Regions from separate parts of the Hyphomicrobium sp. 2TAF46 genome, predicted to be linked through region 1. Evidence: predicted binding sites of a transcription regulator. Region 1 holds the regulator's gene; the other holds the start of a gene.

Region 1 (3,252 bases):
CCTCTTCGACGAGCCGTGCTCGGCGCTCGACCCGATCTCGACCGCAAAGGTCGAAGAGTTGATCGACGAACTGAAGAACGAGTTCACGATCGCAATCGTCACTCACAACATGCAGCAGGCCGCCCGCGTTTCTCAGCGCACCGCGTTTATGTATCTCGGCGAACTTGTTGAATTTGGCGTCACCCAGAAGCTTTTCACAAACCCGTCGGACAAGCGGACCCAGGACTACATCACCGGCCGCTTCGGATAATGCGTGGCGTTGAGCCCAAATCGGATTTCAGGAATTGAGACCATGAACGAACATACCGTGAAATCGTATGAAGACGAGTTGAGACTTCTCGATCGCCGCATCGCGCAGATGGGCGGCTACGCTGAGAAGCTTCTCGTGCAGGCCATGGATGCGCTCGAGCGCCGCGATCCGAAACTCGCCGAAAAGGCCGTTTCGGACGACGTGATGGTCGATCAGCTCGAGCGTGAGCTGCAGGAACAGGTCATCGTGATGATCGCGCGCCGCCAACCGCTGGCCAACGATCTCCGTCACATCATGACCGTCATCAAGATCGCAGCCGATCTCGAGCGCATCGGCGACCTGGCGAAGAACATCGCCAAGCGCGCTCTCGCGATCGCCAACGAACCCTATCCGAAGCCGCTGATGACCGGCATGCGCCACATGACGGAAATGGTGCAGACCCAGCTCCGCGACGTCCTCGATGCGCTGACCGCGCTCGATGCCGAGAAGGCGATGCAGGTCTGGCGCGACGATCAGCAGGTCGACGCGATGTACAATTCGCTGTTCCGCGAACTGCTGACGTACATGATGGAAGATCCGCGCAACATTGGCATCTGCACGCACTTCCTGTTCGGCGCCAAGAACATCGAGCGCATCGGCGACCACACGACCAACATCGCCGAGAACGTCTACTACCTCGTTCACGGCGTACCCATCGCCGACGATCGGCCGAAGGGCGACAAGACGTCGTCGACGTTGATCACGCCGCGTTAATGACGAAGACCTTGTGAAGGAACACTGACGAAAAGCCATGCCAGCCAAGATCATCGTCGTCGAAGACGAAGCTCCACTCGCAGAACTTCTGAAATACAATCTTCAGTCCGAAGGCTATGACGTCGTGCAAGCCTCGGACGGAGAGGAAGCGGAGCTTCTTCTTTCGGAGCAAAGTTTCGATCTTGCGATACTCGACTGGATGATCCCAAAGATCTCCGGGATCGAGTTGTGCCGCCGTCTTCGCAATCGCACCGAGACGCAAAGCCTGCCCATCATTCTGTTGACCGCGCGCGGTGAAGAAACCGACCGCGTGCGGGGGCTGACGACCGGCGCCGACGATTACGTGACGAAGCCCTTCTCGGTTCAGGAGTTGATGGCAAGGATCAAGGCTCTGCTTCGGCGCGCGGCGCCCGAGCGGATGAGCGATATCCTCGTCTCCGGCGAGATCACCATGGATCGCGGCGCCCACAAGGTGACTCGCGGCCCGCGCGAAGTGCGTCTCGGCCCGACCGAATACCGGATGCTGGAAGTCTTCATGGAAAGCCCGCGCCGCGTTCTGTCGCGCAGCCAGCTGCTCGATCGCGTCTGGGGCCAGTCCTCCGAGGTCGACGAGCGGACAGTGGACGTTCACATCGGCCGCCTCAGAAAATCGCTGATCCGGGGCAACGAAAGCGATCCGATCCGCACGGTCCGCGGTGCCGGATACGTGTTCGACGGACGCGAGGCCGAAGCGCCGGCCCAGTAAGGGCCCGCGCCGGCATCGAACGGCTCAGCTCTGCCCGTTCAGACAGTCCGAAATACTGTGGGCGACGCCGCGCATCAGATCGAAGTAGAGGCCTGGCCCAGGGTTAAGCGTTTGCCCCTCGGCATCGATCGTTCCCGAACGCGCGTTCGTTCCTTCGGTGACTGCGTCCACGAGCTTCGGCTGGAAATTCGGCTCGACGAAAACACAAATGGCGCCGAGCGACGATAGCTTGTGACGAACCTCCGTCAGCCGCTTGGCGCTCGGCGGCACGTCAGGACTGACAGTGATCGAGCCCGCAGCCTTCTGCCCGAAGTGATCCTCAAAATACTGCGTCGCGTCGTGAAAGACGATGAACGGCTTTCCTTTTGAGTCCTTGAGCTCCGCCGTCAGTTGGCTATCGAGCGTGTCGAGATCGGCGATAAGCGCGGTCGTGTTGGCTTTGAACTTGTCGACATATTCCGGATAGCGCGCCTCGAGCGTTTTCGCGACGTCGGCGGCAATAGCCTTGGCGTTCTGCGGATCGAGCCAGATGTGCCCGTCCTTGCCATCTTCGTCGTGGTCGTCGTGATCACCCGCTGCGCCACTCGCTTCTTCATGCTCATGCTCGTGTTCATGCTTCTCGAAGGCGCCGCCCTGACGCTGATCGAGAAGCTTCACGCCGTCCGCACCCGCGAGCGTCAGCACCGTCACGTTCGCAGGCAACGACGCCACGATTTTCCGCGTGAATGGCTCGAGCTGGTCGGACACACGAACGAAGACTTCAGCATCGTGAATGGCCCGGGCCGTCGAAGGCTTCAGCGTGAACGTATGCGGCGAGGCCGAACCCTCGACCACGAGCTGCGGCACACCGACGCCGTCCATGATCCGGCTGACGAGGGAATGAATGGGCTTGATCGTAACAACGACCTTCGGCGTCTCCGCTGCAGCCGCCGCGGAGATTTTCGCCACCACGAGAAAAGCCCCGAAATATCCCGCTAGCCTGCCGATCATGCTCAATTCCCCCAAAATTTGAAGCGTATAATATAACAACCAATGGAGAACATTCGCAAGGGGATGCGCAAATCTCTTAGACCATGTAGCCGATAGAGCGTCGCAATCTCGCCGGTTCGATATGCGTCCGTTAGGGTCGACCGGCGATTCGACCGGCATCAGAGCAAAAGGGTTGAGCGGCGCGTGCTCGAATTTAACAAGTCCTATCGCCTTGCGGCTTTCATTTTCGTTGCCGTATTGGCCACGATTGTTCCGGTCTCTGCGCACCCGCACATGTGGGTGACGTACGTATTGACCGTCGATTACGACAAAGGCTCCGTAACCGGCGTCGACCACGTATGGAGCTTCGACGATTCCTACACAGCGATGGCGCTCGAAGGGCTCGATACGAACAACGACGGCAAGTATGACCAGAGCGAATTGGCCGAGCTTCTGAAGGTCAATATGGATGGCCTGAAGGAATTCAACTATTTCACCGTTGCGAAGCTCGGTGAAAAACCGCTCGAATTCTCGC
Region 2 (3,252 bases), on a different contig from region 1:
TCATCAGCGGAGTGCGTAACGATCAATATCGATCGCCGATTCACGTCGCTTATTTTATGTCGAGCTCGGTCGAGGTTCCGACATACTGCACGGCGATAGAGCTATCCACTGGGCGACGCTTTCTGAACAGCAGTGGAAGTACTTCAGATTTCTCAGCCTGGGGCATCATCGACACTCCTGTGAATTCGGAAGAGATTCTCCGAATAGTGCGTACAAGTTCTATTGGCGGGGACGAGCGACAGTCAAAGATTTACGTTTCCATATGCTCAGGATTCATCGGGAAATCATCTAAGTGTTGCAAATCGGCGACCCGGCTGTAATGCAAGAAATGACTAGAAGAGTCCTGTGGACCCGCTCAGATGGGTGAGGCGAGAGTGAACTTTGCCAAGACGATCAGTGTCTTGGGGGAAAGCACCGTTCCTTTGTCGATAGTCACGGAAATGTCCGACAAGTGTGCTCGTAGCGCGCGCTGACATCGCAAACAGCTGCTGTGAGCGCACCAGCCACCGCACCACACTGGGGTGATATGACCTCCAGAAGCTCCTGGCCCAAATGCCCCGCACCCTGCATCCGAAGGATGGAGAATGGCCGGTGCCCACTCGTCAGTCAAAAAATGGACATCGATTAAATCAGAACGATCGAGATGTTCGAGCAGAGGCGGTCAAGAGCCCCACTTGCGCGAGGCCCGGTTTGGTGGGAGTTCAGGCGGCGCGCGCGGAGACTCTCTTAAGTTCCCCGGCGGCGATTTCCGCTTCAAGCTGCTCTCGGAAATCCGCGATGCCGAGCATCTTGAATTGCTTGCCGTTCTCGTCGATGAATTCGTAGAGATTCCCGGTGACGGCGCGATTGCTGAAGAAGACTATTGCATCCTCATCGCCAGCGCCTCCTTCTGTGTGCGCCACGCCATTGACCACGCCCTTCACATAGCTCCCGCATGGTCGGATCTCCTTCGGAGAGCCGTCGGGGTTCTGGAATCGTAATTCGCCTTGGACCACCAAGGTGATGTAGGGAGCATGATGGATATGCAGCATCACTTGCTTGTTGGCGGCGAACTTGAAGATAACATCGACGACGCCAGCCTTCTCATCCACGTCGTATACGAAAAAACTAACGTTAGGCAGCCAGTCCAGCGTGCGCCATGCGATATTGCTGTCGTTGAATTTCGACATGAAATTCCTCCAGATCAATCCGTAATTTCCGATTTGGCGCGGTCTCGAATTGATGAGCGGCAGAACGCACCAGCAGGATTGTCGCGTACAGACATCACCGCAACAACGGCGATTTGCCCGCGATGGTTTGGGCGATTTGACTGATTTGAGATGACTGTCGACACGAAGGCGATGCGGTTTAGCCACTGCGGTTTGTGAGCGAGCGTCGTTCCGCGAAATTGAAGAGCGTCCGGTTCTGGCCCCAAGCAGACATTTCGAAGCTTATGAAGTCGCAATTGGCCTTGTTCGCATTTCCGGGAAAGCAGACACCTGCGTAATCGGGCGGGGACCAGTCCCTATGCGTGTCGGTCATGTCTTCAAGAGCGGACATATCATTCATGGGGATGAGTATGCGCCGTTTGCAGCAGTGTCCAGGTACCGAGAAGTCGACTCGCCGGTTCGCAGATGCGGTTGCTTGCCGGACGTCCGGCCATCTGCCATGGGTCGCTGGCAAGTCATGAATTCTTCGTGCAAGGCGAGTAAGCGTCGGCTGAGGGCAATTTTTGCGGTCCAGACAGTTAAGTGGTGAACTCCGCCGCTCTGGATTGCTCCGGGGGACATCGGGCTGCGTGCCGCTTGAACATCGGAACATGTCCCTAATCGGGCGTCCGTGGATGCTGGTCGTCGGCCACCTCCTGACGTTCGCAATGGCTGCAGTGGCCCCGCGAGAGGTGTCGGCTCAGACGCCGACGAGCGCTCCGCCAAATGCAGAGATGTCGTTTGACATTCCGGCTCAGCCAGTGGCGTCAGCATTGGACGCCTACAGCGCGAAGACAGGTATCGTTGCAGCTTATAACGGCAATCTTGCCGTTGGTCGTACCTCGGGCGGAGCTAGAGGGCGGTTGAGCCCGCAAAGCGCCTTGCGTCAATTGCTCAGTGGCAGCGGGCTTACGGCCCAGTTCACGACCGACGGCGCTTTTGTAGTCGTTCCGGATACGAGCCCTGCTGCGGCGGTCGCCCCGGCATACATCGCACAGGCGTTTCTCGCTGCGCAGCCGGGCCCTATCCAACGCTATTCGGGCTTGATTCAGAAAAGCCTCAACGAGGCTCTCTGTGGCAGCGCATGGACCCGGCCAGGCAGCTACCGGCTTGCCGTGAGCTTCTCGATCGGTCAGGCGGGAGAACTGAGGCATGTGAAGCTGCTCGACACGACTGGTGATGACAGGCGCGATGCGGCCGCGGCAGACGCTTTGCGCCGCGCGCGGATCGGAGCGCCGCCGCCGGCGGGCTTGCCGCAGCCGTTAACCGCAGTCGTGTTGCCGCAATCCTCAGGCGGCACGGTTGACTGCCGCTCAAGCGACGACGGTCAAAGAAGTGAATAAGAGGGCACGTGAATAAGAGGGTAAGAGCGCCTGCTCTTCTCGAGGCGCAGGTCTCAGACCCGGTGACCTTGAGGGAGCAGACGGAGGCAGAAAAGCTGCGGGTCGTCCTCGTTGCCCGGTATGCCGATCTCAGGACGCGTCTTGCACGCCGACTCGGGTCGCTCGACTCCGCGGAGGATGCGCTGCAGGACACCTACGTTCGTCTCCAAGCGGCAAAGCCAAACGGGCAACCGGGAAACCCTGTCGCTTACCTGTTCCAGGCGGCATTGAATATCGCCATAAACCAGCGCCGTGCCGAAGCGCGACGCCTTACGACATCCGAGATCGAAGCCCTGCTCCACATCGCCGACGATGCACCCGACGCGTTGAAGATCATTGAGAGCCGCGCCGACTTGGCGAAGCTAAAGCAGGTGATGGCCGAATTGCCGCCGCGCCAGCGAGCTATTCTGCTTGCGGCGCGTCTCGACGGGCTATCGAGAAAGGAATTAGCCGAACGCTTCGGGATTTCCGTTAGCATGATCGAAAAGGAGCTGCGGGCGGCGCAAATCAAATGTGTTGCCCGCTTCCGGCGTCGCTCATGAAAAACGGTCAAAAACAAATAATTCTGACGCAGCCGAGCCGCCTGCGCGGTGTCTCTCTTCTTGGGATAGAGGCGCTGCGCACCAGAGTTGCGGAAGGCAGCAGGGCGGCTGGCTATGGGGATAAGACCTAAAATGAGCGGA

The links. Region 1 encodes PhoB, which activates phosphate uptake and scavenging genes when phosphate is short. Its sites were predicted from a motif close to TGTCATNNANCTGTCAT; they were not measured.
Region 2: the regulator PhoB is predicted to act here: its motif matches at 1,662-1,678, upstream of AB4Z24_RS21655 (STN domain-containing protein).

What each region holds. Positions count from the first base shown of each region.
Region 1 is NZ_JBFRFO010000002.1:535,869-539,120, forward strand. It holds gene pstB (phosphate ABC transporter ATP-binding protein PstB) at 1-250, shown strand, start outside; gene phoU (phosphate signaling complex protein PhoU) at 293-1,003, shown strand; gene phoB (phosphate regulon transcriptional regulator PhoB) at 1,041-1,748, shown strand; gene AB4Z24_RS06455 (zinc ABC transporter substrate-binding protein) at 1,773-2,738, opposite strand; gene AB4Z24_RS06460 (DUF1007 family protein) at 2,922-3,252, shown strand, end outside.
Region 2 is NZ_JBFRFO010000014.1:38,864-42,115, forward strand. It holds gene AB4Z24_RS21645 (MvdC/MvdD family ATP grasp protein) at 1-26, opposite strand, end outside; gene AB4Z24_RS21650 (regulator) at 702-1,169, opposite strand; gene AB4Z24_RS21655 (STN domain-containing protein) at 1,799-2,530, shown strand; gene AB4Z24_RS21660 (RNA polymerase sigma factor) at 2,539-3,111, shown strand; partial or broken gene AB4Z24_RS21665 (FecR/PupR family sigma factor regulator) at 3,244-3,252, shown strand, end outside.